2 regions of the Metabacillus sediminis genome follow, and region 2 is predicted to be linked to the other one. Evidence: a T-box and tRNA genes for the amino acid it is inferred to sense, from the RefSeq annotation. Region 2 holds a T-box; the other holds one or more tRNA genes.

Region 1 (15,571 bases), 470 kb from region 2:
GAATCAACGATATCCCGGTAAGTAGTCCGCCAGCTATCCACATGAACTTCCGCAATCCCTTTTATATCTTCTTTTTTTGCTTTCCGGATTTTATACATAATAGTCCCCCTACGCCATTCTAAAGTTCACTATTCTCCTATACCCAATTTCTTTCCTTAATCATCCATATTTCTTTTAGAATGGTAAGCAGAATCTTTTTCACTTCATATCCCCAGCCATAAAAATTAGTATTCCTGCAAATATTACGGCACTGCCGATTGCCTGAGTCAACATGATTTGTTCATTCAGCACATAATAGGCAAGGATGATCGCACCGGCAGGTTCAAATAAAATGGCGACGGAAATTGTGTTCGTACTAATCCATTTCAAAGCCCAGTTAAATAAAGAATGGCCAAGCAGATTAGGAAAAATGGCCAATAGCAAAAGCCACATCAGATTTTCGCCGCTTCCTGGGTCTAAACTATACGAAAATACTAAGCAATAAAGCAGCAAAGTCGCCGCGCTAATCCCGTAAACAAGAGTTGTATGTAAAATCAGCGAATGCCGCTTTCTTACTTCCTGTCCAAATAGAAGATAGGCAGTAACCATAAAACAGGCGGTTAACGCCAGCAAATCTCCTGCCAGTGCCCATCCGCTGATTTGCAGGTCCCCCCAGCTGATGATTAAGCTCCCGATTATGGCAATCGCCGCACTCCACACGGCTTGACGCGTTACCCGCTCACCAAAAAGCAGGTAAGTTCCAGCAAATGCGAATAGCGGCTGAAGCGTAACGAGAACCACTGAACTTGCAACGGAGGTTAATTCGAGGGACTCAAACCATAAAATAAAATGAAAGGCCAGGAATATTCCTGCCATTGAAATGTAGAGCCAGTCTTTATTAGTCATTTCCTTGATGCCCGATCCCCTTGCTAACAGGAAAAAAGGCATCATTAGAAGGACTGAAAAGAACATTCTGTAAAAAGCCGTTACCGGCGGCGGAGTGGTGGTCAGCTTGACCATTACGGCAGAGGCCGAGACAGAGAGCACCCCAATAAATAGAGCGATATATGCATATGTTTTTTGTTTGTTCACATTAATCTCCTCACCCTACTAAACATCTGCAAAAAGGCGAGATTTGTAGAAGGATAGTTTTTAAAATATTCTGTTAATATTGTATAATGAAAGCGTTAACTCTAGCGATATGAGGAGGTCCTATGAATTCTTTAAAGCAAGTGACAATCGGGAAAATGTTTCAGGAAACGGTTCAGGAGTTTGGAAGCCGTGAAGCTATTGTCTATTCTAAAGAAGAAATCCGTTATACCTATCAAGAATTCTACGAGGAAACGGCAAAAATTGCAAAGGCTCTTATGGGAATCGGTATTAAAAAAGGAGACCATATCGCTGTTTGGGCAACCAACGTCCCTGAGTGGCTGCTTCTCCAATTTGCTACAGCAAGGATGGGCGCGGTTCTTGTAACGGTTAATACGAGCTACCAGGTTCACGAACTTGAATATTTATTACAGCAATCCGATTCAGCTGCTTTATTTTTAATAGACGGCTATAAAGGGACTTCCTATACAGAAATGATTCAGTCAATCAAAAGCCGAGCCAGCCATCCGCTAACGAAGCTGAAACACCAAATCTACATAGGCAGTGATTCATGTCCTGAAGGAATGACTGGCTGGAATAAATTTTTAATGCATGCAGCTGCAGTTTCAGATGCAGAACTGGAACAAAGAGAAAGCGAGCTTGATCAGCATGATGCCATTAATATGCAATACACTTCGGGAACGACAGGGTTTCCAAAAGGCGTTATGCTTACCCATCATAACATTGTCAATAACGGTTATTTAATCGCAAGCTCGATGAAGCTGACACATAAGGACAGGCTTTGCATTCCCGTACCGTTCTTCCATTGTTTCGGCTGCGTATTGAGTACAATGGCTGCAGTTACAGTTGGGGCCTGCATGGTCCCGACAATAGAATTCAGCCCTGATCTCGTGCTCGAAACAGTGGAAAGGGAACAATGCACCGGCTTGCAGGGAGTTCCGACGATGTTTATTGCCGAACTTTCACTGGATTCTTTCCCATCTTATGATCTCTCCTCTCTCCGGACAGGTATTATGGCAGGCTCTCCTTGTCCGATCGAAGTGATGAAAAAAGTAATGGATCAGATGGGGATGAACGAAATTACGATTTGCTACGGTCAAACGGAGGCATCTCCTGTCATTACCCAAACAACTGTAGATGACTCTATTGAAAGAAAAGTAGAGACAGTCGGGAAACCTCATCCGCATGTTGAAGTTAAAATTATCAATCCTGCAACAGGAAATGAAATGCCTTCAAATGAACAGGGAGAACTGTGTACGAGAGGCTATCACGTTATGAAGGGTTATTATAAAATGCCCGAAGCGACAAGTGAAGCAATCGATGCTGACGGGTGGCTGCATACAGGTGATCTCGCTTCAATGGACGAAGAAGGCTACGTTAAAATTACAGGCCGCCTCAAGGATATGATTATCAGAGGCGGTGAGAATATTTATCCCAGGGAGATCGAAGAGTTTTTATACCGGCACCCTGATATTGTAGATGTACAGGTTATTGGAGTGCCCGATGAAAAATACGGAGAACGAACGGCTGCCTGCATCCGAGTCAGAGAGGGAGCCAACCTGACGATGCAGCATATTAAAGAATACTGTGAAGGGCAAATCGCTTTTTATAAAATTCCGGAATACTGCTTTTTCATGGATGAGTATCCAATGACAGCATCTGGGAAAATACAGAAATTCAAGCTGCGGGAACAGGCACTGGACTGGATTAAAGAGAGAGTTTAAGTGGAGTGTATGAAGGGACTTCCATCAGTGGTTTTGATATGATGAACGTGAAGAGGAGGAATCGGCTATGTATGAACACATGAAAAAAGTGCGAGAAGAATTGCTTAACACACTCAATGAACTATCAAATGAGGAGTTTAATGAAAAGCCTTCAACTGATGAATGGAGCGTTGGGCAGGTTGTAGACCACCTTCAAAAAATGGAGAAAGTCGTACTGGAAAGCCTTAAAAAATCCATCCATCATGCAGAGGATAAAACGGTTGAAGAAAAACAGCTTGAAATTGTGACCGACCGGTCCCGCAAGGTTCCCGCACCTGACTATGTGGTGCCGAGTCCTGTACCGATTGACCGGATTAAGGTAATAACTGCACTCGAAGAAGCCAGACGAGATCTTATAAATTTCACTGAGCTGCTTGCAAAAGATTTCGATCTTACTTCAAGAGCTCTAAAACACCCTGTCTTAGGAGAACTATCCATTAAACAATGGGTTGAATTTGTGGGGTACCATGAGGAGCGCCATCTTCTCCAGATTAAAGAAGCAAAAGAAAAAATTGGTGCTTAACCAGCGTTCGGCAGCCGGCCTTCCTCAGCCCGGCTGCTTATTATTTTTGGATAAGTTTCACGTCGCCTGTTACACGGTCGACTGAATACGTAACATCTTCATTTCCTGACGCAGTCGTGCCGTCTTCAAACCAGGAGGCACTGCAAATGTATTCATTCTTTGTTTCAACGAGGAATTTAGCTCCAGCTTCCCCTTTTCCGCTCCGTTCGAGAAAATCTACAACTAGAAGAAGCGCTTCATCCTTCGTCACTTCCTGATCAGCCAGTACTTCATGCTGGATAGGTGATTTGAACCCGGCCGCATTAATTAATTCATCACCGAAAAATTCGTAAATCAAAAACAGAGCCAGCCCTAATCCGAGCACTGCCTGCGCCACTTTCATGCTGATTGCCTCCCGCCTTTCTATCTAATAGTATTATCGGTTCAATTCGCTTCTGGATAAAGTGACTTTATGTAAATTGATTGTAAATATTAGGCCTTTTTACACTTTTTATCTATTTACAAAATTATTTTTAAATAATCATAAAACAATATTGACTTTTTTCGAAAAATCGTTATGATTTATATTATGCGCTAACGCATAAAAATATTACGGGGGCTTAGCTCAGCTGGGAGAGCGTTTGGCTGGCAGCCAAAAGGTCAGCGGTTCGATCCCGCTAGTCTCCATCTAAAAACACCCTTGCGGATGCAAGGGTGTTTTCTTGTTTTCAGACATATTACGGCATTTCGCTCATCAAATGGTTAGAAACCACTTTTGCACCTTATTTTAAAATGGCTTTTTTCTTTGCCGGTCCCACTCCCCCATCAGTTGTGAGACGGCTGGCCTTTTGAAGGGCGATAACGGCTTTTTCAGTGTTTGCGCCGAATATTCCATCAGTACCCCTTGTGTTGTATCCACGTGCAGTCAGTCTTTGCTGCAGCTCTTTTACTGCAGAGCCCTTGCTGCCTTTTCTTAGTGTTCCGCTGTTCGCAAGGGTAGTCCCGGGCTGCGAACTTGATCCATTTAGTGCACTCCATGTTTTGGGCCCAACAATTCCGTCTGCAGTAAGCCTCTTGCTCTTTTGGAAAGCACGAACAGCTTTATCTGTAGCAGGACCAAAAACACCGTCAATGCCCCCTGTGTTGAATCCAAGCTTTGTTAATTTGCGCTGAAGATCTGCTACTGCATCTCCTCTGCTTCCTATTTTAAGCGTATCTCCGGTAGTTCCGGTATTCCCGCCTGGCTTAACGTTGTATCCATAAGATTTGGCTATCGCATCAAAGGATTTCCCTGAGCTTGTAATAATTACGACTGTATTGATTGGCACTTGACTATACAGCCATTCAACTTCATTATCATACATCCTGACACAGCCGCTGCTGACATATCCTCCAATTGAGCCTGGATTATTGTTACCGTGTATTCCATAAGTGGAACCGGATGTTCCTCGTGCATTAAACCCCATCCACCGATTACCAAGCGGGTTTCTTGGATCCCCTCCTGGAATATTTCCTTTATAATAAGGTCTGTTTATGATTTTCTGAACAATTTTGAATTTCCCTTCAGGTGTAAGGGACTGGCTTCTCCCTGTTCCTACTTTGAACACCCGTTTCAGCTTGCTGTCTTCGTAATAAGCAAGCTTGTTTGACGACTTATTTATGATGATAAACTTGGTTGCTGCTGCAGATGCACCCGGTATACCTGCCCAAAAGAACAGAAGAAATACACTGCAAAACACAATAAGCCATTTCTTTAGCAAAAACCTCAACCCCCGGTTCAATTTTTTAAACATTTATATCTATGCGCGGGCTGAGCAGAGAAGTTCCAATTTTACCAATTTAATATATGAAATGGTAAAAAACAGATAATCCGGGGAATATCCTGTCGTTATTTCTATAATCATGATTTTTCGCATTAGATTTTGCTGAGAATTGAAGATAAATTTACCCCTGAATGGAGGAGGAAAACAGCGGTTTTTCTCAAAATAATAAGAATAGCTTTTGTGTAATGAAAAAGTGCTGGACTCCTGGAGGAACTGGATGATAAAAAGCCTGTGAAGAACAGAGTTGATCAGCGCGAAAAACTTAAAAAGGTGGTTAATGACATGATTCAGGAATTTACTTTACAGCAGCTTGCAGAAGGTCTGCCAAAATCAGTATTGAATGCTTCGGATAGAGATTTAGAAGGTTTCCAAAAAATTATTGAAGAAACGATTAAGCTTAGGGAAGGGCATAAAAACTTGCAAAAGATGATAAAAAGCTATTCCACTTCTGTAATCCAGCGATCTTAAGTCTGCAAGTATCGGCCTTTTCATAAGGCTTTTTTCTTTTTACTCAAACTTTACTAGCTTTTCATTTTCTTACTGAATTTTCTATATATTGGAAAATACTTCGTGCTAACCCTCCCTAATTCCTATATAAATGAATTATAGATAGAAAAATAATAGAAGGGGGCAATGACATGCAAGCAAATACTCCGTTGGAGATAAAGAAAAAGCGTCCGTTAAGAAAATGGCTTCTCATAAGCCTTTCTGTTTTTACCCTGCTGCTTATTTCAGGCGTTATTTTTGTAAACGTTTACACTAATAGAAGTCTGCCAAAGCTGTCCGGAGAAACAGTCATTGCAGGACTTACACAGGAAACGGTGGTTACTAGAGATCAGGAGGGTGTGCCTCATATAAAAGCGGGCAGTGAAAAAGACCTGTATATGGCTCAAGGATACATCCAGGCTCAGGACCGGCTTTTCCAAATGGATTTGAGCCGAAGACAAGCCTCTGGTATGCTGAGCGAAGTAGTTGGAGAGGCCACCATAGACCGTGATAAATTTTTCAGAACGCTTGGGTTAAGGCGGGCAGCACAGGCGTCCCTATCGGCTTATGATCAAGAGTCTCTTCAAGTTCTCCAATGGTTTGCAGATGGGGTCAATGCGCATATAAAGGAGGCAAAAAAAGAGGGAAAACTTCCATTGGAGTTTACTCTGCTTGGATACGAGCCTTCCAAGTGGACCCCACTTGACTCCCTTACAATCGGAAAATATATGGCGTTTGATTTAGGCGGGCATTGGCAGGGACAGGCGTTTCGTTATTGGGCGATGGATCATCTTTCAAAAGAAGAAGCACTTGAGCTTTTTCCAAGTTATCCAAAGGATGCTCCTGCTATCCTCTCAAGCTATAAAAATATAAAGCTCGATATTCAGGATACGTTTGCAAGTGCCGTCATTCCACGCGAATTTAACGGAAGCAACAACTGGGTTGTGAGCGGCAAGAAAACCGTTACAGGCAAGCCTCTTTTAGCTGATGATCCTCATCTCGGGCTGGCCACGCCATCCATCTGGTATCAGATGCACCTCACCTCTCCATCCCAGAATGTGAGCGGGGTCATTTTTGCAGGTGTTCCCGGGATCATTCTCGGACATAACGAGAAAATTGCATGGGGTGTAACAAATACGGGTCCCGACGTACAGGATCTGTACATTGAGAAACGCAGTCCGCAAGATGATTCAAAGTTCCTCCATAACGGAAAATGGGAACAGGCGAAGATAATAAAAGAACCCATTGCTGTTAAAGGCAAAAAAACCATTCCCTATGAAGTGACAGAAACGAGGCATGGTCCTGTCATTTCCGAGTTTTCATTAGATCAGAAAAAAGATACGGTTCTTGCGATGAAATGGACCGCGTTGATGCCAAGCACAGAACTGCAGGCTGTTCTTAACATGAACCGTGCTCAAAACTGGAATGAATTCGAAAAGGCATTGGAAGAATTCCACGTTCCAACTCAAAATTTCGTTTTTGCCGGCCAGGATGGAACAATCGCTTACAAAGCAAACGGGAAAATTCCAATCCGCAAAAATGGGGACGGACTGCTTCCTGTTCCAGGCTGGACAGATGATTATGAATGGTCCGGTTTCATTCCATGGAATCAGCTCCCGCGAAGCGTGAATCCGGAAGAAGGCTTTCTGGCAACTGCCAATAACAAAGTCATAGATGACCGTTATCCATACCATATCAGTCATCACTGGGCACAGCCATATCGGTATATGAGGATTGAGGAGTTTTTAACTAGCAAAGATAAGGTGACTGTAAATGACATGAAGAAACTTCAGATGGATCAAAAGGATCTTTATGCAAGAGAATTTGTTCCTTCATTCCTTAAAGCACTCAAAGAACAAAAACTCACATCACAGGAAAAAGGAGCCCTCTCCCTTCTTGAGAACTGGAATTACGAGGATAACCCTGAATACGGTGCCCCACTCATCTTCCATTTATGGATGAAAGAACTTCCAAGGGTTCTGTTTGCGGATAAAATCCCTGAGAAAATGGAGGAACTATTTGAGGGGAAACAGCAGGCGGTCGATGAATTACTGCGAAAAGCATTAGACGGAGAAAAATCGGTTTGGATTGAAGAAAAAGGAGGAATCCAAAACGTTCTGCACTCCTCATTGAAGAGCGTCCTTGCTGCCATTCAAGATCAATACGGCAAAGATCCAAAAGCATGGAAGTGGGGGGACTATCATCAGGTTTATTTCGCCCACCCGCTCTCCTCTGCTTCACCTGTACTCGAGTGGGTTTTCAACAGGCAAAAGCCCCTCCCTGTCGGAGGCAGCCAGGTGACGGTTCAAGCCGCTGCTTATGAAGAAAATGGAGTAGTTGATCATGGTGCTCCATGGCGTTTCGTAGCTGACCTTTCTGATTTGTCAAAGGCTTATCACAATAACAGTCCCGGGCAGTCCGGGCATTTTAGGAGCGAATGGTACAGCAATCAGCTAAAAAACTGGGTAGAAGGAACATATCATGAAACCTCGCTGACCAGTTACGGTTCAAAAAAAGATGTACTGAAACTGGAACCGGGAAAGTAATTAGATGGTGTCATGCATCCTGAAAAAGAGATGCATGACTTTTTTAAAATCAGCCTATAAACCCAATCTCAAAAAGAATACCCAACTATTCTCCTAAAATCATATTGACATTGAAATTCATTCTCACTATTATATAAATGAGAATGAATTTCATTATAAATTACGGGGGATGGCATATATGTGGTCGAGTTTATTTCTTGCATTACGCGAAGGGCTGGAATCAGCACTCATTATCGGAATTATTTTAATACATACAACCAGAATTAATCGGCACGATCTTAAATCATCCGTCTACCTTGGAGCAGGTATCGGATTGATTGTCAGCATAATCGGCGGACTGATCGTTTTTTCCGGCGCTCAGGAGATGGAAGGCACTTCTGAAGAACTGTTCGAAGGAATCATGATGCTGGCAGCGTCCGGACTCATCGCTTACTTTATTTTATGGCTGCACCGGAACAGCGATGTAAGTAATTCGGTTACGTCTAAAGTTTCTTCCAATGCATCAAAAATCAGTTTGTTTATTTTGGCTTTTCTTTCCGTATTCAGAGAGGGCCTCGAACTGATGATCTTTAATCTTACCCAGATCTCACATCACGCAGGATTGATTGCTGCAGGAAATATCCTAGGGATTGTTCTTGCTGTGGCCACCACGATCGTACTATTTAAAACAGCGGTGAAACTGAACTTATCTGTTCTATTCAAAGTACTCGGTGTTGTTCTGATTTTCCTTGGAGCCGAAATGTTTGGAGAAAGCCTTTTGAAATTTTATGAGGACGGCGGAGAATTATTGGAGAAAGCAGGCTTTGCCCTATTTATGCTTCCTTCTCTTTACATCCTTTTGAAGGATGATATAAAAAGAATGAGAGTAACCCGCAAGCAGGCGGACGTGTGAAATAAAAAACCACCAAACACAGATCGTTATTGAAAAACAGCCGGGTCCCCCCGGCTGTTTTCTTTCGTTTAGCAATTAGCAATCATGATTACATTTCCGTCAGGATCCTGTATATTGAACCATGCTGTTTCTCCCGCCCATTCCAGTTCTCTTACAATCTTAATTTCTTTGTTTTTCACAAAAGCATAAGCCTCCTCTATTTCAGGAGCATAAAGATTGAAAATCGGGTTCCCGCTGATGCTTTCTTTAAATTGAGCATCAAAGCTGTGATCATCCAAGGTGAGAGAGGTTGTTCCATTGATAGGGATGTTGCAGACTGGCGAATGAATCTTGTCCAAATCTGCTTCCTGCCCGAGCAGGTCAAAATACCATGCTACAGATGCCTTTAAATTCTTCACATGAACAAATACACCATTCATTTGATTCTTAATTGGGACTGCCGCAGCTTTCATTTTTATCATCCTCCCCACATTTTAGTACCATTTTATCCCTTTATTTTACCAAAAGAAAGAAGCAAAGATCCTTCATTTAAAGGATCTTTGCTTCTTTTTAATCACTACTCCTTAAACCCATCCAAACAGAAAGGCCGCCTGAGCAAGAATAAATGTCACAGCGATGGCTATAACGGTCGGGATGATAAAAGACATGAACGTCCATTTTTTGCTTTTTGTTTCCTTATATATATTGATGAGTGTCGTGCCGCACGGGAAGTGAAGAAGCGAGAACAGCATCATATTTAAAGCTGTTAGCCACGTCCAGCCGTGATCAAGGAAAATTTGCTTTAAATCCATCAGATTATCCACTTCCGTAAGAGATCCGGTCGAAAGATAACCCATTAAAAGAACAGGCAATACGATTTCATTAGCCGGCAAGCCGATCAGGAATGCCGCTAAAATGTAGCCATCCATTCCAAGCATTTTTCCAAAAGGATCAAGGAAGTTAACGAAGTACATCAGAATACTTGTATCCCCGATAAATACATTTGCAAGAATCCATGTAAGCATGGCTGCCGGTGCCGCAATCTTTACCGCTCTCATCAGAACAGAAATCGAACGGGTTAATGAAGCCCGGACCACAGTATCCCATACTTTTGGTTTTCGGTATGGCGGAAGTTCCAGGGTGTAATGAGTTGGAACGCCTTTCAAAGCGGTTTTTGATAAGACAAAGGAAACGAAAAAAGTAACGATAACTCCAAATAATACGATTCCGACAATGACAGCTGTTGTGACAAGTGAAGCCCAGCCTCCTGTAAACCCAGCTGCCATGAATAGGGATGAAAGGATAATAAGCGTTCCCCAGCGTCCGTTGCATGGCACAAAGTTATTCGTTAAGATCGCTAGCATCCGCTCTCTGGGAGATTCAATGATTCGGGTAGACATCATAGCAGCGGCGTTGCACCCAAATCCCATCGCCATCGTCAAAGACTGCTTTCCATGGGCTCCAACCTGTTTGAAAATGCGATCCATGTTAAAAGCCACGCGCGGAAGGTATCCGAAGTTTTCAAGCAGGGCGAACACCGGAAAGAAAATCGCCATAGGCGGCAGCATCACACTGATTACCCAAGTCGTTCCCCGGAACAGACCAAGTACCAATATTCCGTATAGCCACTCAGGTGCCCCCATCCACTGGAAGAAAATTGTTAAGTACCCTTCAATCCAGCTGAAGAATTCACCAAGCATGGAGGATGGCACATTGGCTCCTGCAATCGTTAAATAAAAAACTGCCCCGAGCATGATCAGCATGATCGGAAATCCAAAAATCGGTGATGTCAGAACAGCATCCAGTTTTTCAGTCCGAACATCTTCTTTTGTTTTACTAAACGTAACGGTCCTTGCACAAAGCTCCTTGCTTTTTTCATGAAGACTCTGAACAATCTCATCGCGTATCTCAGCAGACGATATGTCTCTTGCCTCGTTTAATACTTTGTCAAACTGGATACTTAAGTCCACGTGTCAACTCCTCCTTTTGCGCCATACGGCCTTTTAATTCATCCAAAAGGGATTCATCTCCATCCAGCAGTCTCAGGGCAACCCATCTTGCAGAGAGGTCATCGTCAATGAGCGGACGGACAAGCGGTTCGATTTTGCTGATTTTTTCCTCAATAGCCGTATGATAGCTAATCAGGGCCGGCTGACATTGGATAATCCCTTTCACAAGCCGGTCCATCGTATCAAACAGCAGTGGGAATCCCGTTTTATTGCGTGCTGATATTTTTACAACCGGCACTCCTAGTCTTCTTGTCAGATGCTGATCATTAATACTGATGCCCCGCTTCGCCGCTTCATCAATTAAATTGACGCAAACAATAACGTTCGTTGTCATTTCAAGCACTTGAAGAGCGAGATTCATATTCCGTTCAAGTGATGTTGCATCGAGTACCACTAATGTAATATCCGGCTTTTCAAAGACGATATAATTTCTCGCAACTTCTTCATCCTTTGAATTTGAGAAAAGAGAATAGGTCCCGGGAAGATCAATGAGCTTATACGTTTCGCCCTTATGCTGCATCGTTCCTTCTGCCATATCAACGGTTTTTCCAGCCCAGTTTCCTGTGTGCTGCTTCAGACCGGTCAAAGCGTTGAACAGGGTGCTTTTCCCGGTATTGGGATTTCCGGCTAATGCGACTCTGTACACATTATTCATGAGTGATCAACTCTCCTTCAATTCTCATACTCTCTTCTTTTCGAAGGGCAATCGTCGTTTGGCTGACTCGAAAGGCAATGGGATCGCCAAGCGGACTTCTGCGGACTACCTTCACCACTGCTCCAGGGACAAAGCCTAAATCAAGAAGTCTTCTGCGCATAACTCCTTCAAGGGAAAGTGAAGTAATTTTTAAGGTATCCCCTTTATTCGCTTGGTATAGACAAACTGTTTTAGTATTGGTCATTTATTTTTCACCCTAACTAGTTTTTTTACCTAGCGCAACTTTTTCTTTTATCATATGATTCTATTTTTAAAATGTCAATTGTCATTCTCCATTGATGAAAGAAATTCTCTCCTGATGATGGGAGGATTACTGCTAAACTATTCGCCTATAAGCTAAAGAAATGAAACAATTTTATTCCTAATTCCGTTCCATATACAAGCAAGAAAAAAATTATTTGAGGTGAAAAAAATGAAAAAATGGCAAAAAGCATCAACTGCTTCCGTATTAGCTCTCGGCATCCTTTCCTTTCCGCTCAGCTCAGCTCTTCCATTCTTTGAAGCCAGTACAGCTCAAGCCTCTGCAGCTTATACGTATGAGGTAACTGCCGGCAAATTAAACATTCGGGCAGCAGCCAATACTCAGTCAAAAGTTCTAGGATCGCTGCGAAAGGGAGTAAAAATTGAAATACAGCGAATTACCACTTCTGGATGGGTCTCTTTTCAATATAAAGGCAAAATAGCTTATGCGAGTGCAAAATTCATGCTGCCAATAGCCGGAACAGGTGTTACTAAAACGAACCTGCATTTAAGAAAAAGTGCAGCCGCTTCTTCAGCAAGCCTCCTCGTTATTCCGGCTGGAAAAAAAGTAACCGTTCATGAATGGGCTGGTGATTGGGCACGAATTGATTACAACGGAACAAAAGGCTGGGCCAGTTCTAAATATTTGATGGGATTTGAATGAACGATTTTAAACAAGGACATATAAAAACCGCATTCGAGGAGAATGCGGTTTTTGCAATTTAATCATTCTATGAGAATAGCCGTTAAAAGTAATCCCCTTCATTAATATGATGTGCCGGGCCTTATAGGCTTACTGATATACAGACATAGGTACAATCACTTCGGGCATTCCAGACGAATAAGGGCCAACTTCATATTCCTGAAAAATTAATTTCAGTCCTTTATTATGAAATGTCCATTCCCTATTGCTGTCAATGACAATTTCCTTTAATGCATCTGGAAAAATTGCGGTTTGATTTCTGTTGGATTGATTTCTCAAATCTGCTGCGGCATAGTTTTTCACCACGCTTGTTTTATTTTTTATCACTGTTGTTAAATCGAAACGGGAACCATTAAGTGAATTAAAATTCAGCGTTTTCGCAACTGTCATACCATGTGCCCCGCCCATATATTGATATTCATAAACGACCACACTCAGCAAATGATTTTTATTGAAGTGAATTTCATAGCTTGCTTTGTATTCATAAGGCTTCCATGGATAAGGCTTGCCGTCCTTTTCCCATTGCTGTTTATTCTTTTCTTCTTGCAGCTTAGCTTTCTTGTAATTTTCTACATGTTGGTTTGCTTGTCTAAGTATCACAGCATTAATTGACTGTTCAGCATTTTTGTTATTCATTCCTATCATTTGCGGGTATTCAACCGGCGCATCTTTAGCGGTTATTTTTATTGATTTTATCCCGTTTACTGCTTCATATCTGGATTTTGAAGGCGTTTCATAGGCTACGGAACCATCTGCCTTTACGAACTTCCCTCCGCCAATACCAAACAATCCATTACGGTTTGTGTAAACTCTTGAGACTTGGCCTTTTTTCAAACTGGAAACTGCTTTAAAGCTTGTACCTGATTTCTCATAAACACTGATATCCTGAATTGCCGTAACTCTGCCGATCTGTCCCGGCTTTAATTCGTTATTGGTCCATCCGGAAGAAGCGGCTGCAGCAGGTTCATAAGGCATAGCGCCGAAAGCGAGACCAGCAGCGAGAACAATTGGTAATGCCTTTTTCATCATTACATCCCCTTTGTTTTTTAATAGCTAACTTCTTATTAAACGGTGTATGTAATCAAAATGTTTCATCCCTATGACAAGTACTAGTAATCTATACCCTGATTAGGCAGGTTCTTCATCATTAAAATCCATTAAAGTAAGTTTTATCCAATAACCAAATGCGGTATATTCACCCGATTGGTTCAACTAATCATCAGCGAAAAACACGCTGATGAAGTTTCACTTTATCCCGCCATAACGGGCAGTATGGGGCACGCTTTTTGGATTCTTTGAAAATATGCTGGCGGACGCTTTTTCCTTAACTGCCCGTAATGGCCCGATTGGTTCAACTAACCGTCAGCAAAACCGCCTGACGGAAGTTTCACTTTATCCCCTATCCAATTTCGTTTAAGATTAGGGATAACAATGAATGCCAAGGGGGAAGTGCGTTGTTATCTTATATTGAACAGCCTGACGGAGTCTTTAAATCGGTTTGCTCGTTGGATTGTCCGGATCAGTGCGGGCTGCTGGTACATAAGGAGAAGGGGAAGATTGTGAAGGTTGAAGGAGATCCTGATCATCCGGTTACGAAAGGAAGCATTTGCAATAAGGTGCGGCATATGACAGAACGTCTTTATGATCCGAAACGCCTTGCCTATCCAATGAAACGGGTGGGACCAAAAGGAGAGGGCAGGTTTGAGAGGATTACGTGGGATGAAGCGATTGAAACCATTAAGTCCCGCTGGATGAAACTGATTGAAAGTGCTGGACCTGAGAGCATCCTACCCTACAGCTTTTACGGAAACATGGGGCTCCTCTCATCGGAAGGAATCGACCGGCGGTTTTTCCATCAGCTTGGAGCGAGCTTGCTGAATCGTGCCATTTGTTCTGTAGCGGGTTCGTTCGGCTACAAATACACGATGGGTGGAAGCTTCGGGATTGATCCGGAGGAAACGATTCACTCCAAACTGATTATTTTCTGGGGAATCAATGCCGTGAGCACGAATATGCATCAAGTGACAATCGCGCAAAAAGCACGGAAGAATGGCGCAAAGATTGTCGTAATCGATGTTCACAAGAATCAGACCGGCCGTATGGCAGACTGGTTTATCCCGATTCTTCCTGGGACAGACAGTGCCCTGGCTCTCGGTATGATGCATATTCTTTTTAAGGAAAATTACGAGGATGAAGCTTTTCTGGAGAAATATTCTGTAGGATATGAAGAATTAAAAGAACACGTTATTCAGTATGATCCTGAGACCGTATCGTCCATAACCGGCATACCAGTTAATGATTTATATACGCTGTCCAGAATGTACGGTAAAACCTCCCCCTCATTTATCAGGATCGGAAATGGAATACAGCATCATGATAACGGGGGGATGAACGTTCGAACGATTGCTTGCCTTCCCGCGATTACCGGGCAGTGGCTAAAAAAAGGCGGTGGTGCGATCAAAGGGAATTCGGGCTATTTGCAGCATGACAGTGAAGCACTGACACGACCGGATCTGCTTCAGGTTAAAAGCGCACGGGTCATTAATATGAATGAGATTGGCCGCGCCCTTCTCGAACTGGATCCGCCGGTCAAATCAATGTTCGTCTATAATAGCAATCCTGCTGTCGTTGCCCCGGAAGGAAATAAAGTTCGGAAAGGTCTTGCCAGGGAAGACTTGTTTACTGTCGTTCATGATTTATTTTTGACAGAAACTGCTGCTTACGCAGACCTTGTCCTGCCTGCCTCCTCTTCCTTTGAAAACACGGATTTTTATACATCCTATTGGCATCACTATATGCAAATCCAGAAGCCTGTTATCGAAAA
Region 2 (15,571 bases):
CGTGCGGTGAAATTTGCATTGGAAATGGTTCCTTCATCTGCAATCTGTCCGCCGCTCTCCGCATAAAACGGTGTCTGTACAAGGATAAGCTGGATTTCTTCCCCTTCAGATGCTTCTGAGACAAGCTCGCCATCTTTCACAAGGGCAGCAGCTTCAGTTTCAACAGTAAGGTGCTCATAACCGACAAACGTACTTTCCGTTGTGAGATCACCAAGTACTCCTCCCTGAACCTGCATGGAATCGACTTCCTGGCGAGCTGATCTTGCCCGTTCGCGCTGCTTTTGCATTTCAGACTCGAAGCCCTCTGCATCAATCTTCATTTGTTCTTCTTCTGCATATTCTTCTGTCAATTCAACCGGGAAGCCATAGGTATCATAAAGGCGGAAAACGTCAGTGCCTGGAATGACATCGTGTCCCGCTTCTCTTTGCTTTTTAATCACTTCAGATAAAATAGCCAGTCCATCATTTAACGTTTCATGGAAACGCTCTTCCTCGTTTTTAATGACTTTTTGTATAAACTCGGTCTTTTGTTTAACTTCCGGATAGAAGGCTTCCATAATTTCACCAACTACCGGTACAAGCTCATACATAAATGGGCGGTTGATATCAAGTTTTTTTGCATAGCGCACAGCCCGTCGAAGCAGACGGCGGAGAACATAGCCGCGGCCTTCGTTGGACGGAAGAGCTCCATCCCCTACTGCAAAGGATACGGTACGGATATGATCGGCAATAACCTTAAATGCCTCATCCTTCTCTTTGCTGTCATGGTACTCCATACCGGCAATTGCTGCAGTTGCTTCAATAATCGGCATAAAGAGATCCGTCTCATAGTTGGTCGGAACATTTTGAATAACGGAGCACATCCGCTCAAGTCCCATCCCTGTATCAATATTTTTCTTAGGAAGCGGAGTATAGGTTCCATTCGAATTATGGTTAAATTCAGAGAAAACAAGGTTCCATACTTCTAAATAACGCTCATTTTCGCCGCCTGGATATAGCTCGGAATCTTCCGGATCGTTCCCGTAAGCCTCACCGCGGTCATAAAAAATCTCCGTGTTCGGTCCGCTCGGGCCTTCGCCGATATCCCAGAAGTTCCCTTCAAGCCGAATGATGCGCTCTTCCGGAACGCCTACTTTAGCCGTCCATATGTCGAAGGCTTCATTGTCTTCAGGGTGAATCGTAACAGAAAGCTTTTCAGCGTCAAAGCCGATCCACTTCTCGCTTGTAAGGAACTCCCAAGCCCATTCAATTGCTTCTTCTTTGAAGTATTCTCCGATTGAGAAGTTTCCAAGCATTTCGAAGAACGTATGATGTCGTGCCGTTTTCCCTACATTTTCAATATCGTTGGTGCGGATGGATTTCTGCGCGTTGCAAATTCTTGGGTTCGCAGGAATCACACGTCCGTCAAAATATTTTTTCAGGGTAGCAACCCCGCTGTTAATCCACAAAAGAGAAGGATCTTCATGCGGAACAAGTGATGCACTTGGTTCTACTGAGTGGCCTTTTTCTTTGAAAAAATCAAGAAACATTTGGCGTACTTCTGCAGACGTTAAAAATTTCATTCATTTCTCCTCCTTAATATGTATGCCGGGCGGCTCCGAAAAACAAAAAACTCCCGTTCCTGTACAAATCCTTTAGATTTGCACAGGGACGAGAGTTGCTCGCGGTACCACCCTGATTATGGATTCCAAAACATCCATCAGCTTCATTGGACCTTAACGCGGTCTCAGGACGGCAGGACTTTTACCTGCACTCAGGAATAGCGTTCCGTCACCCTTCAATAAACACCCTTTCAGCCTTGGGGCATTCTCTCTGGAAATGGACTGTGACCTACTCGTTTCCATCAGCGTTTATTACCTATTATACCGTAGATTATAGACAATGGCCGCCCGCCTGTCAATCATGCCGGAGAAGCCGGACTCCATGCTCCAAAACGACCCTCAGGACAGCGGTGACAGGTACGGCGATAATCAGTCCGAAAATTCCTGCAAGCTCACCGCCAGCAGCGAGCGCCAGCATAATAACAATGGGATGCATATGCAGGCTTCTTCCAACAATCAGAGGACTGATTACGTTTCCTTCAAGAAATTGCAGAACCAAAATGATAATAACCACGGTAATCACTGTTTGAGTCGACATCGCTGCCGCCAAAATTAAAGCCGGAATAGCACCGATCACAGGGCCAAAGTAAGGAATCACATTTGTAATCGCTATAATCATTCCAAGCACAAGCGGATACTTTACCCCAAAAAACCATAAAGAGATAAACGCCAGCAGACCCATAATGACACAAACAAAAAACTGGCCCCGAATGTAGCTTCCGAGAGACTCATCTGCATCCCTCAGCAGCTCCTTCCCCCTCCTTCTCCACTTTTTCGGAGTCAAATACCAGGCAGCTTTTTTCAACAGTGAAAAATCCTTCAGCATATAAAAAACCAAAAATGGAATAAGTGTTAAAATTACCGCATTATCAAACAGTGACCGGATCGAGTAGATAATGCCGTCAATCATCCCTGAGATCCACTGCTCCGCCTCGCCAAGCAACCCCTCCACCCGATGATGCAGCCCCATCGGCCAATGATCCGTCTGATCCCTGATCATCGTAAGCCAGCCCTCATAAAGCTTCACCATCCGCGGCGCATTAGCCGACAGCTCCATCAGCTGATTAATAAGCAGCGGAATGCCCCGATAAAAACCATACCCAATCGAACCGAAGAACAGCAAATAAATAATGAGAATCGAAAGCGTCCTCGGAAGCCCCGTTTCATGCAGCTTCTCTACAATCGGATGAAGCAAATACGTGATAAAGGAAGCAATAACAAACGGCACGATAATGGCCTGCAGCATAATCCAGACTGGATTCCACACTACCCGCAGTTTAAGAAATAAATAAAGGGATAATAAAGACAGCAGAATAATTCCCGCTCTTAGCAGGATCTTTTTTTCTTTCACGGGGCATCCCCTCCGGAGATTAGTTTGGGGGATTTTTGGGGGGATTATGCAGGGGGCATTCGATTTACATATTGATTTTATAGGCAGTGGACCTGTGACTTCCTGTCGTTTCCAAGTTCAAGGATTTTAATAGCCTTTTTACAGTAGAGCTGGAAGACAGGTTTAGGAAGGATTTTGCTTCACGATTCGATATTAAGTTTTGAAACAAATAGCCGTAATCCTCCAATGCTTCAATATGTGCATCTTTAGAAGTGATCCCGCATAAACCGCACATCCACATTGAATTTTTCAGCCTTGTCATTGTTAACTTCGAACACTTCATACAACAGACCCCTGGCAAGATATTATGCGAGTGTATTTGATGCTTTGACATCATATTTTTTTCTAGATCTGAATGGGCGGACAATAATTTATTGCTTAATTCGGCTAGCTGTTCAGATGTAAGAATTTCTTTTTGGTATATCTTTTCTAGTTCATTTATTTTAAATGGGATTGTATTGCTATGAAGCACCTTATGGGGGATTTCATGATTATTCTTGGAGGTTTCAAGCATAGTACGAGGATTTCCAATCGCAACGAATTCCTGTATAGGAAGTACAGGAAGGCTGTATTTTCTTAACCAATTTACTAATTGCAGTCTTTGCCGTTTAACTTGCACAATTGGATCGGGAAAGGGCTCTTTTATATTATTCTGAATTCTTATGAGCTGGTTGAAATCAGAATCGAAAATCAGCGTCCCTGCTATATTCTTCACCTCAAAAATAGTAATAAAAGACCGAGACAGCAGCAGTACATCTATCTGAAAAAAATGGATGCCGTCATGCAGCCTTAAATCATGGAATATCTGATAGGTCTCTCTCGGAAGAAAGCTAAGGGGATATTCCATTTCCTTTTCTCCTTTAAATCCCGCTGATTGAATAGCTAAGTCTTGGAGAACAGCTTCGTACTTAGGATGTTTCGGATCGAGTCTTCTTTTTAATGCATGGAGTTGTTTTAGAGAACGAGGAATTTGCAGGGGTTTGATAATCATTTAAGATTCTCCTTCCGATGTCACTCATTAATTCCACTTACAAGGGAAAAACTCCTTCCTCTACGGACACAACAATTTTACGGGCATTTTCTTGTCGATTACGGGCAGCTATTTGTCGATTGCGGGCACAAATGTGTCGATTTCGGGCAATTCTATGTCGATTACAGCCAAACCGACACAACTATCTATTATCCGACAATTTTCCCAACCGCAAAACCACCCCACCCCAACAAAAAAAACCCCCGCAACACGCGGAGGTTTTCACCAACTGCTATTAAAACATTTTCTTCATCTGGCGCTGCCAGTTTTTTTTCATTTTGCGGGTGTTCATGCGTTTGCCGCTCATTGCGTAGGTTGCGGCAGCGCCGATTCCCATTGAAATTATTGAGGTCATGGTGCGGTTCATGGCGTTTTCCTCCTTTAATTTCGATTTTAGCTTACGGTACGGTCATGTTCGTCAAACAAGTCATCTAGTGAGCTTAAGGTACCGTCTTCTTCAACCTGATGGGTTAAAATCATTCCTTTGGATACCGAAAGCTCGATAAAGCAGCCCCAGCAGTAATACTGGTTTACTCCTATTTTTCCAAGGTCCTTGCATTGACAGTTCGGGCATTTTAACAAACCGGGCACACCTCACTCTTGAATCACATCCATGACGATGGCATCCTTGCTTACCATTAGTTCCTCGCTTAGGGGGTTTACTTTTTTCCGCCCTTCGGTTAAATCAGCGAAGAATCCGTCTGTCAGTTCGTATGCTACGATTGTGCCCAGTTGTTCTGTAAAATATACGTCTTCCAGGAGACCGAGCTGTTCGCCGGTTTTCGAGTAGACGGTTTTGTTAAACAGCTGCCCATTGCCGCGGAATCGATAATCTTCTTTTGCAGCAGCTGCAGGCTGCAGCTGTTCCGGATCTTTGACCATCACTCCGTCTTCTCCCACTGAATCTATACAGGCCAGCGGAATGAAGCGGTCTTTCTTGAATAGACCTTTGCCATCCAAGATAAGTCCGGAAACGTGCCCGTCTGTGCTGATGACTAAATCCGTAATTTTGCCTATGCAGGCAGCGTTTCTTGCATCAAAAACCGGAAGTCCCTTTAATGTTCCGTATGTCCGCAAGATGATCTCCCACCTTTCCGAACACACTTAGGATTCTTCCTCCAGCATTAAGTCATACAGCGTAACGTTTTCCATTCCGCTAAAAAGTTCTTTAGGCAAAAGGTTTGACATTTTCCAAATGTGGTATTTAATAACAAGCAATCATACCAATATCGAGGACGTGATTTTATGAATGAACATAAAGATGTCGAGGTTAGAGAGAAGAGAAAGGATTCAAGTCTTGTTGCATCTACATTTATTAAATACGCAGCGTATTTGATCATCTTTTTTGGAATCATTTGGTTTTTGATCAGCTATATTTTACCGATGTTTAATTAATAGAAGCCAAAAAGCCGCCTGTCATCCAGCAGGCGGCTTTTTTTACATAAAATCAAATGGTGTTATATTTTCCATTCCAATATTCGCATCGCTTACATCAAACGGCAGGAGCTTCTGAAGTTCATCTTCTTCTTCTGTAAATTTATTCAGCCTCTGTTTTAATGAAGTTTGGCGCTCAAGCTGATCTCTGTTTTCAATTCCGCGTATAAAGGCTTCTTCTTCCCCGCACATGATCAGGAATTTTTTGCTTCTAGTGATCGCGGTGTAAATCAAATTCCTGCGCAGCATACGGTAATAGCTCTTTACAACAGGCAAAACGACGATTGGAAACTCGCTTCCCTGCGATTTATGGATCGAACAGCAGTAGGCGTGGGTGAATTGCGAAAAATCGGACCGGGTATAAGTGACTTCGTTTCCATCAAAGGAAACGACAATCATATCTTCTTTTTCCGTATTCTCTTTCGCGTAAAAGATGGATTCAATTTCGCCCATATCCCCGTTAAAAACGTTGCTTTCCGGCTGATTGACAAGCTGGAGCACTTTATCGCCGATCCGGTAGACGAGGTCGCCGAATTTCATTTCCCGCTTCGTGCTTGAGGCCGGATTAAAAATATCCTGCAGCAGAATATTGAGCTGGTCGATTCCCGCCGGTCCTCTGTACATTGGCGCCAGCACCTGAATATCCCGGGCCGTAAAGCCCTTTTTCTTCGCATTCTCCACCACTTTCCGAACAACCTCTTTAACCTGGCCGGAGGCGCATTTAATAAAGGAGCGGTCTGAGGTCGGGGTTTTCAAGTCGGACGGGGTTTTCCCATCTTTTATGTGGTGAGCGAGCTCGATGATCGATGAACCTTCCGCCTGGCGGTAAATATCAGTCAGCCTGACAGTCGGCACTTCCTTCGAGGCAAGCAAGTCCCTTAAAACCTGACCGGGGCCGACAGAAGGAAGCTGGTCTTCATCGCCTACCATGACTACCTGGATCTGCTTAGGCAGTGATTTAAAAAGCTGATTGGCGAGCCAGATATCGACCATGGACATTTCATCAATGATCAAAAGTTTTCCTTCAATCGGATTGTCCTCATTGCGGTCAAATCCCTCCGATCCGTTCCAGCCAAGAAGCCTGTGAATGGTGACGGCGGGCATTCCGGTTGACTCGCTCATTCTTTTTGCAGCCCGGCCTGTAGGCGCGACGAGCAAAATCGGAAAAGGCTCATCCTTTTTATATTCGCCTGGATCCAATGAGCAGCCGTGCAAGTCAGAGTATAGTTCCACAATCCCCCGAATGACGGTTGTTTTGCCGGTACCGGGTCCGCCTGTTAATAGCAGCATCGGTGTCATAAGCGCTCTTTGAATTGCTTCCTTTTGGCTTGATGCGTATGTAACCTTCATTCGTTCCTCGAGATTGCCGAGGGAAAGGAGAAATTCAGATTCCGGAAATAAGTCGTCATATTCCGTTTGCTCCAGGATTTGCTGGATGTGCTCGGCTACTTTCTTTTCAGAGTAGTAAAGGATTGGAAAATAGATCCTTCCTTCATCCGCAATGAGCTGTTTGCTCTCAGCAAGAGCGGCAATTTGAGCAGAAATGCTTTCAGCGTTTACCTGTCCTTTATTTGAGGCGCTAAGGAGCTGTCTTGTCTTCTCAACCAGCTGGTTCTCGGTGAGGTAGACATGTCCTTCCTGTGAACTGGACTGTTCAATGGTATATAGACAAGCGGCGTTGATCCGTTCAGGACTGCTGCCTGATATTCCTAAATGATGCGCCAGTTCATCTGCTTTTCCAAAGCCTATTCCCTCAACGTCTTTCACAAGCTGGAAGGGATTTTCCTGGATCTTTTCAAGCGTCTGATCCTGATATTGCTGGTAAATTTTCATCGAAAGCTGCGGACCGAATCCAAATTGGGACAGGGAAATCATGATTTGCTCCAAACCCTGGTGCTGCTTTAACGTTTGGGCAAGGATATCGGCTTTTTCCTTGTTTACCTTAGGAATTTTATGAAGGACAGACGGATCCTGCATGATTTTTGAAATGGCGGATGTTCCAAGCTCCCCCACAATGATTTCAGCCGTTTTTTTTCCGATCCCTTTAAACAAATCGCTGGACAGGTACTGAATGATTCCTTCTTCTGTATTGGGGATATCTTTTCTGAAGTGGTCGGTCTGAAACTGCATGCCGAACTTCGGATGATGCTTGACGGCTCCATAAAAAAGGTAGGTCTCTTCTTCAGCAAGGAGAGGAAAATATCCGGTTACAGTGATTTCTTTCTCATCAAATTCCAGATTGGACTCCAGCAATTTTGCCTTCAGAACGGTATAGAGATTCTGTTCATTATGGAAAATAACCGCCCTGATGACCGCTTTAACATAAGGCTTTTCCTCATGATTAGCGCTGGAAAGCTCATCCATCGATATTTGCATTGCTTTTTCCTCCCCTCCTGCATGATTGCTTCTTTAAGATTTCTCCAGTGCATCCGCCATTAGCTTTTTGCCGTTCAATGCCAATACATGATCAGGCTGAATGGAAACAGCCTTTGAAAACATTTCATAGGCTTCCTGTCCTTTTTCTTCAAAGGAATAGGCTACTCCAAGGTTATAGTAGGCATCTGCGTGATTGGGCACAAGCTCGATTACGTGCCGGAACTCTTTTGCAGCATGCTCGATTTGTCCTTGTGATGCCAGACACAATCCGTATTGGAAACGTGCATCCGCATCTTCTCCGTTCATTTCAACCGCTCTCATAAAGTACGGAAGTGCTAATTTCTCTCTGCTGAGCTGGACGAGGGACATTCCTGTCATAAAATAAGCATCTGCTTCTTCAAGCCCATCATTCATTGCTGATGTAAATGATTTTGCCGCTTTATCAAATTCGCCTTTCTCGTAATAAACATTGCCTTTACCGTATTGGGCAGTAGCCAATTTAGGATCCAGCTCAAGGGCTTTGCAGAAAAAGTTTTCCGCTTTGCTGAATTCATTAATGGAAGCCAGAAGGTTGCCGAAATTTACATATAAAACCGGGTTGGAAGGGTCTTCACTGATTGCTTCCGTAAAATATTTAGCTGCCTGCTCCAGCTCTCCCTCCTGCATGGATTGAATGCCTAACTGATTTTTATCCATCATCATTCTCCTAACGTTATGTAAAGTAAAAAGGACTGCTCAAATTTCGCCAGACCCATTCATACAGCGCTAGGCTGATTGGCCGAACATCCTTCGAGACAGTCCTGCTGTGCATTATCCCACGTACATTAATTTTTCGCTGTCTTTGAATACTTCATCGATCGTTCCTCCGCCCAGGCACACATCACCGTCGTAAAATACAACGGCCTGGCCTGGAGTCACCGCTCTAATCGGCTCGGCAAACGTTACTTTGGCTGTTGTTTCATCGAGCATGGTAACCGTTACTTTATTATCGCTTTGACGATAGCGGAATTTAGCTGTGCAATCAAGATCGCCTTCGGGTGCTTGACCTGAGCCCCAGCTGATGTCGGTTGCGATAATCGAGTCTGAATAAAGAAGGTCATTGTGGAAGCCTTGATCAACGAATAGAATATTGCGTTTCAGGTCTTTTCCAATGACAAACCACGGTTCGCCGCTTCCGCCGATGCCAAGTCCGTGCCTTTGACCGATCGTATAATACATCAAGCCATCATGCTTGCCCATTTTTACACCTGACAAGGTTTGCATTTCTCCAGGCTGAGCAGGAAGGTAGCCTCCCAGAAACTCTTTGAAATTCCGTTCACCGATAAAGCAGATTCCTGTGCTGTCCTTTTTAGCCGCTGTCGCCAATCCAGCTTCTGCAGCTATTTCGCGGACCTTGGATTTTTCAATTCCGCCGAGCGGGAACATCACCTTTGAAAGCTGCTCCTGTCCGAGCTGATTTAAGAAATACGTTTGATCTTTGTTTTCATCGATGCCGCGAAGCATTTTATAAACGCCGTCCCGTTTTTCCACTCTTGCATAATGTCCTGTTGCAAGGTAATCGGCGCCGAGAGACATGGCATGCTCAAGAAATGCCTTGAACTTGATTTCTTTGTTGCACATCACGTCCGGATTTGGCGTTCTGCCTGCTTTATATTCATCAAGGAAATAGGTAAATACCTTGTCCCAGTATTGTTTTTCAAAATTTACTGCATAGTAGGGGATGCCGATCTGGTTGCATACCCGGATTACGTCGTTGTAGTCCTCCGTGGCTGTACAAACGCCGTTTTCATCGGTATCATCCCAGTTTTTCATAAAAATGCCGATCACATCATAGCCTTGCTCCTTTAGCATGAGCGCTGCGACAGATGAGTCAACTCCTCCTGACATTCCGACTACTACACGCGTGTCTTTTATTGCTTTTTCCATTTGCTCTCACCTCTATTCTAAGCTGTTATTCTTTTTACGATATCGGCTATTTTATGAGCAGCCTGCTCAACCTCTTCAACGGTATTCCCAAGTCCAAAGCTAAAGCGAATGGACGATGCCGGACGTTTGGAATTTTTTCCATACATAGCTGTAAGCACATGGGAAGGATCGATTGAGCCAGCCGTGCATGCAGATCCGCTTGACGCTGAAATTCCTGCTAAATCCAGGTTAACGAGAAAGGATTCAACATTTGTACCCGGAAAATATACATTCAGGACATGCGGGAGGCCTTTTTCAAGTGAACCATTCACTTCAAATGAAACCCCGTGGCTGCGAAAAACTTCAGCCATCTTATTTTTCATGGCCGTAAATTCCCGCAACTTGTCTTCCCTGAAATCTTCAGCCAGTAAAGCTGCCTTATGCAATCCCGCTGCTCCTGCTGCATTTTCAGTCCCTGCCCGTCTTTTAAGCTCCTGCTCACCGCCGAAAACACGGGGCTTCAGCTTAAGTCCGGTTTTAACATACAAAAAGCCAATCCCTTTAGGTCCATTAAGCTTGTGACCCGAAACTGACATCAAGTCGACCTGCAGCTCCTGTACATTCAAGCTTAATACACCAAACGCCTGAACGGCATCTGTATGGAAGACTGCCTGATGATTTTTAAGCCGTTCGCCGATCTCCTTTATCGGCTGAATGGTTCCAACTTCATTGTTTCCGTACATAACGGTAACAAGAATGGTTTCTTCGGTAAGCGCCTGATCGAAATCCTGCAGGGAGATTTCTCCAGCTTCATTAACCGGAAGATACGTAACCTGGAATCCTTCCTTCTTCAAAAACTCACATGTGTGAAGAACAGCATGATGCTCAACAGCCGTCGTGATAATGTGATTTCCTTTGGAGCGGTTTGCGTATGCGCTCCCGAGGATGGCCAGGTTATCGGCTTCTGTTCCACCGCTTGTAAAAATAATTTCGTTAGCCTTCGCACCGATTATTGAGGCAATCTCCTCTCTTGCTGTATCCAAAATACGCCGGCTTTCTCTGCCATGCGCATGGATGCTTGATGGATTGCCGTACGTTTCGGCCATAAATGAAGTCATCGTATCTATTACAGCTGGATGCATCGGTGAAGTCGCTGCATGATCCAGGTATATTCGTGACATGTTCTCACCTCTTACAGGTTAAATGTAAAACATATAAGATTCCTGCTCGCCATCGGAATAGCTCGCAAGGTCTTCAAGAGTCGTACTGTCCAGTACATCCTTGACAGCATCCCGGATCCGGATCCATAACTGCCGTTTAGCCGGCTCTTCATCCTCCAAAACTTCTACAGGGCTGATCGGCCCTTCCAAAACCCGGATGATGTCCCCGGATGTGATGTTCTCAGGCTCATCTCCAAGTACATATCCGCCATATGCGCCTCTGATGCTTTTGACAAGTCCTGCGTTTCTCAAAGGAGCAATCAGCTGCTCTAAATAATGCTCGGATAAATCATTTGTCTGAGCGATGCTTTTAAGCGAGGTTGGTCCTTCGCCGTGTTTTTTTGCTAATTCAATCATAATCGTCAGACCGTATCTGCCTTTTGTCGATATTTTCAACCAAAACACCCCTAATCCGGTATCATTCAATATAATCAGACTGCTCTATATCACAAAAAATCTATAGAAATTCACACATCAAGCAAGAATTTGCTGTTTATGCATCTTTGTAATTCCATGAAAACCTATGTCATTATACCATATTTAAGAGGGTGTCCGCTTGAAAACCGCAGGACCGATTGGAATATTATAATGAATTCAAGCTTCCATTGCAAAAATTCCGTACCGCAAATCAGCTGCCTGCAAACAAAGTGAAAACGTACTATAATAGGGAGCACACATGATACTTTTGGGAGAGATTGAATTGAAGCCTCTTGCTTATCGAATGAGACCAAGAAAATTGGATGAAATAATTGGACAAGAGCATTTAGTTGGTGAAGGCATGATCATTTCCAGGATGGTCAATGCCAGACACCTAAGTTCGATGATTCTTTATGGACCGCCCGGGATTGGAAAAACCTCCATTGCAACAGCGATTGCCGGAAGCACAGAAACGGCATTCCGGACATTAAATGCGGTCATTCATAATAAAAAAGATATGGAAATTGTCGTTGAGGAAGCGAAGATGTCAGGAAAAGTCATCTTGATTCTCGATGAGGTCCACAGGCTGGATAAAGCGAAGCAGGATTTTCTATTGCCTCATTTGGAAAACGGGAGAATTGTGCTGATTGGAGCTACTACGAGCAATCCCTATCATGCCATTAACCCTGCGATCCGCAGCAGATGCCAAATATTTGAACTGAAGGCTTTGACGGAGACAGAAATTAAGGAAGCCCTGTCAAATGCAATCGTGGATAAGGAACGGGGTTTTGGAGAAAAACACATTTCTATTTCTCCCGAAGCCCTGGATCACCTGGCTGCCGGAAGCGGCGGAGACGTAAGGTCATCTCTTAACGCATTGGAGCTTGCGGTTCTTTCAACACCTAAAAATCCGGAAGGCGTCATCTCGATCGATTTAAAAACGGCCGAGCAGTGCCTGCAAAAGAAGGCATTTGCTCATGATAAAGACGGCGATGCCCACTATGATGTCCTTTCAGCTTTTCAAAAATCCATCCGCGGCTCAGATGTTAATGCAGCCCTTCATTACTTAGGCAGATTAATAGAAGCCGGAGACTTGGTGAGCATCGCAAGGAGATTGCTCGTCATTTCTTATGAGGACATCGGGTTGGCGAGTCCTCAAGCTGGTGCAAGAACGCTCGCAGCAATTGAATCAGCTGAACGTCTCGGATTTCCTGAGGCAAGAATTCCCCTTGCGAATGCAGTCATTGAATTGTGCCTATCTCCAAAATCCAATTCTGCTTATAAAGCATTGGATGAGGCGCTTGCAGACATCCGATCCGGCAAATCCGGAGATGTTCCGGCACATTTAAAGGACGCCCATTATAAATCTGCGGGAAAACTCGGCCGCGGAATCGGCTATCAGTACCCGCATGACTTTGAAAACGGCTGGGTCAAGCAACAATACCTGCCGGATTCCATTAAAAATAAAACCTATTACACCCCAAAAACAACCGGGAAATTTGAACAGGCTCTTGCACAGGTCTACAAAAAGCTAAATGGACAGCAGCTTAAATAACAAGGGGCTGTCCAGAAAGTAGTTTTCAAAGCTGCTTTCGCTTTTGAATATGGATTGGTTGGGCTACTATTAAACTAAAACAGGGAAACGCTTAAAATGCGTCTCCCTGTTTTAGTTATTTTAGTTATTGTACTTTTCAGACGACCCCTTGTTCCCTAACACTTAAGCCTGGTTCACCGGCCGCACAATCACTTCATTCACATTCACATGATCCGGCTGGGACACGGCATAAAAAACAGACTCTGCGATGTCTTTCGCTTCAAGCACCTTCATATCTTCAGGAATCATTTTCTTAAACATCCCTTGAACTTCCTCATCCGTAATATGGGTTGTCAATTCAGTCTGCACGGCTCCCGGAGATATATTCGTAACCTTAATAGCCGTTTCCGCCAATTCCTTTTCCATTCCCATGGACAGGGCCCGAACAGCATATTTTGTAGCACTGTAAACAGCGGATGTCGGGAATACTTCATGCCCTGCTACAGAGGAAACGTTCACTACATGTCCTCGTCCGGCTTCAAGCATTCCCGGAAGTACAGCATGCACTCCGAACAATACTCCTTTAATGTTCACATCCACCATCTGCTCCCATTGATCAACAAGGTCATTTTTAAGGAAAGACAGCAGCATGACTCCTGCATTGTTAATAAGGATATCCACTTGTCCGAATTTTTCTTTCGCCTGTTTCACAAGCTGCTCTACATCTTCCCTTGATGTTACATCCGTTGAGATAGCAAGCACTTCCGATGAAAAGGATTCTTTCAGCTCGTTTGCCAATGTGGAAATACGGTCTTCGCGGCGTGCTGCCAGAACAATATTTGCTCCTTCAGAAGCCAATTTTTTCGCGATCGCTTCTCCGATCCCGCTGCTTGCACCCGTAATAATTGCTGTTTTTCCTTTAATTGAATTCATGATTATCTCTCCCTTATATTCGACTCCCTATCTTTACCCTTTTTCAACTGGAAATAACAAAAAGGAGAGCATTAAAAAAAGCAGCATCAGTGGCTGCTTTAATCATTTACCCGGCTTATTTTAATATCTTTAAGCAATTTCATAATCACATGGCCGCCCATAATGAGGCCTGCAACAGAGGGAACCCAAGCGTTGGAAGAAGGCGGCATTTTTGCTTTGCGGATAGGGGCATCCTCTTTACCAACCACCTTGCGGACATCCTCGCGGATCACAATTGGGCTTTCATCCGAAAACACAACCTCAATCCCTTTGTGAATTCTTTCTTTTCTCAGTCTCGTGCGGATGACTTTGGCTATTGGATCTGTATGGGTTTTTGAAATATCCGCTACTTTAAACCTTGTCGGATCGGTTTTGTTTGCAGCACCCATACTGGAGATAATCGGAATGTCTCGTTTCAGGCATTCTTTCATTAAATGAATTTTGTATGAAATGGTGTCTGATGCATCAATCACATAGTCCAGCCCATAGCTGAAAAATTCCTCATAGGTTTCTTCCGTATAAAACATTTTCAGTGAGATTACTTCACACTCAGGGTTAATTTCCTTTACGCGGTCTCTCATTAAATCCGCTTTCGGCTTGCCCACTGTAGACACAAGCGCGTGAATCTGGCGGTTTACATTGGTGATATCCACATCATCTTTGTCCACTAATATTAAACGGCCAACTCCTGAGCGTGCGAGAGCTTCTGCCGAAAAAGAGCCGACCCCGCCGATTCCGAGTACAGCAACCGTACTGTTTTTTAAGATTTCAATGCCTTCCTGGCCAATCGCTAGTTCGTTTCTGGAAAACTGGTGCAGCACATTCATTCACTCCATTGCTGTATGTTTTATTGGTTTTTTACCTCATAAAAAACTGCATGAGCACCCTTGCCCATGCAGTTTATTGATTATTTCGATGGGCTAAGTCCCAATCGTGCCGTCGTGTTTATCCTTTGTTTTGAACCCGCTCTCAGCAGGTGGGTGCCCTGTTTTGAAAGTTCGCAAGTCCTTATAAAAGGCATTTGCTCATTTCAAAAACGCAAGCTCCCAATCAAAAAATTGTTCGGTCAAAATGCAAGGTATCCAACGAACACATCAGGACTCTTCCCCGTCTTTTAGAAGATTATACTATATGGATTTTCCGTTTTCAAGGGAAAACAGGAGGGGCAGTCCTCCTGTTTTCTGTGTTCACTTTGTCTTTCTGGCAATATGAAGATCGTCAAGCTGGGCGTCGCTTGCCTGGCCAGGAGCATCCGTCATCATGCAGCTCGCACTCGCTGTTTTAGGGAAGGCAATGGTATCGCGCAAATTGGTTCTACCCGCAAGCAGCATTACAAGGCGGTCAAGACCGAGGGCAATTCCGCCATGCGGAGGAACGCCATACTCAAAGGCTTCAAGCAGGAATCCAAATTGATCCTCTGTCTGTTCCTTGCTCATGCCTAGCAGGGTAAACATTTTTTCCTGAATTTCTTTTTCAAAAATACGGATGGATCCTCCGCCAAGCTCATAGCCGTTCAATACTAAATCATATGCTTGTGCGATCATTCCTGCAGGATCGCTTTCAAACTTATCCAGATGCTCGCGCACAGGCATCGTGAACGGGTGATGGGCAGCGTAGTAACGGTTTTCTTTTTCATCGAATTCCAGAAGCGGCCAGTCCACTACCCATAGGAAGTTGAACTTGCTTTCATCA

Evidence for each region. A T-box is a leader RNA that pairs with one kind of tRNA and senses whether it is charged. The one in region 2 lies ahead of alaS (alanine--tRNA ligase), so its partner is inferred to be a tRNA-Ala.
Region 1: it has a tRNA-Ala gene. The T-box ahead of alaS (alanine--tRNA ligase) is inferred to sense a tRNA for this amino acid. The anticodon was not compared.

The regions. Positions count from the first base shown of each region.
Region 1 is NZ_CP147407.1:3,151,801-3,167,371, forward strand. Features, by position in the region: gene WCV65_RS16415 (GNAT family N-acetyltransferase) at 1-98, opposite strand, end outside; gene WCV65_RS16420 (DMT family transporter) at 199-1,071, opposite strand; gene WCV65_RS16425 (AMP-binding protein) at 1,194-2,813, shown strand; gene WCV65_RS16430 (DinB family protein) at 2,881-3,375, shown strand; gene WCV65_RS16435 (hypothetical protein) at 3,416-3,757, opposite strand; tRNA gene WCV65_RS16440 (tRNA-Ala) at 3,969-4,041, shown strand; gene WCV65_RS16445 (peptidoglycan-binding protein) at 4,137-5,114, opposite strand; gene WCV65_RS16450 (hypothetical protein) at 5,460-5,645, shown strand; gene WCV65_RS16455 (penicillin acylase family protein) at 5,816-8,209, shown strand; gene WCV65_RS16460 (FTR1 family protein) at 8,388-9,101, shown strand; gene WCV65_RS16465 (VOC family protein) at 9,170-9,553, opposite strand; gene WCV65_RS16470 (nucleoside recognition domain-containing protein) at 9,665-11,050, opposite strand; gene WCV65_RS16475 (FeoB small GTPase domain-containing protein) at 11,028-11,744, opposite strand; gene WCV65_RS16480 (FeoA family protein) at 11,737-11,988, opposite strand; gene WCV65_RS16485 (SH3 domain-containing protein) at 12,217-12,708, shown strand; gene WCV65_RS16490 (DUF3298 and DUF4163 domain-containing protein) at 12,838-13,773, opposite strand; gene WCV65_RS16495 (molybdopterin-dependent oxidoreductase) at 14,202-15,571, shown strand, end outside.
Region 2 is NZ_CP147407.1:2,677,247-2,692,817, forward strand. Features, by position in the region: gene alaS (alanine--tRNA ligase) at 1-1,562, opposite strand, end outside; T-box leader at 1,644-1,856, opposite strand; gene WCV65_RS14055 (AI-2E family transporter) at 1,897-2,952, opposite strand; gene WCV65_RS14060 (nuclease-related domain-containing protein) at 3,017-3,982, opposite strand; gene WCV65_RS14065 (DUF3918 family protein) at 4,257-4,388, opposite strand; gene WCV65_RS14070 (hypothetical protein) at 4,415-4,603, opposite strand; gene WCV65_RS14075 (PRC-barrel domain-containing protein) at 4,616-5,098, opposite strand; gene WCV65_RS14080 (hypothetical protein) at 5,267-5,416, shown strand; gene WCV65_RS14085 (ATP-dependent RecD-like DNA helicase) at 5,459-7,819, opposite strand; gene WCV65_RS14090 (tetratricopeptide repeat protein) at 7,865-8,527, opposite strand; gene mnmA (tRNA 2-thiouridine(34) synthase MnmA) at 8,642-9,757, opposite strand; gene WCV65_RS14100 (cysteine desulfurase family protein) at 9,775-10,917, opposite strand; gene WCV65_RS14105 (Rrf2 family transcriptional regulator) at 10,936-11,352, opposite strand; gene WCV65_RS14110 (replication-associated recombination protein A) at 11,657-12,928, shown strand; gene WCV65_RS14115 (SDR family oxidoreductase) at 13,091-13,840, opposite strand; gene WCV65_RS14120 (tRNA threonylcarbamoyladenosine dehydratase) at 13,939-14,700, opposite strand; RNA gene ssrS (6S RNA) at 14,800-14,983, opposite strand; gene aspS (aspartate--tRNA ligase) at 15,067-15,571, opposite strand, start outside.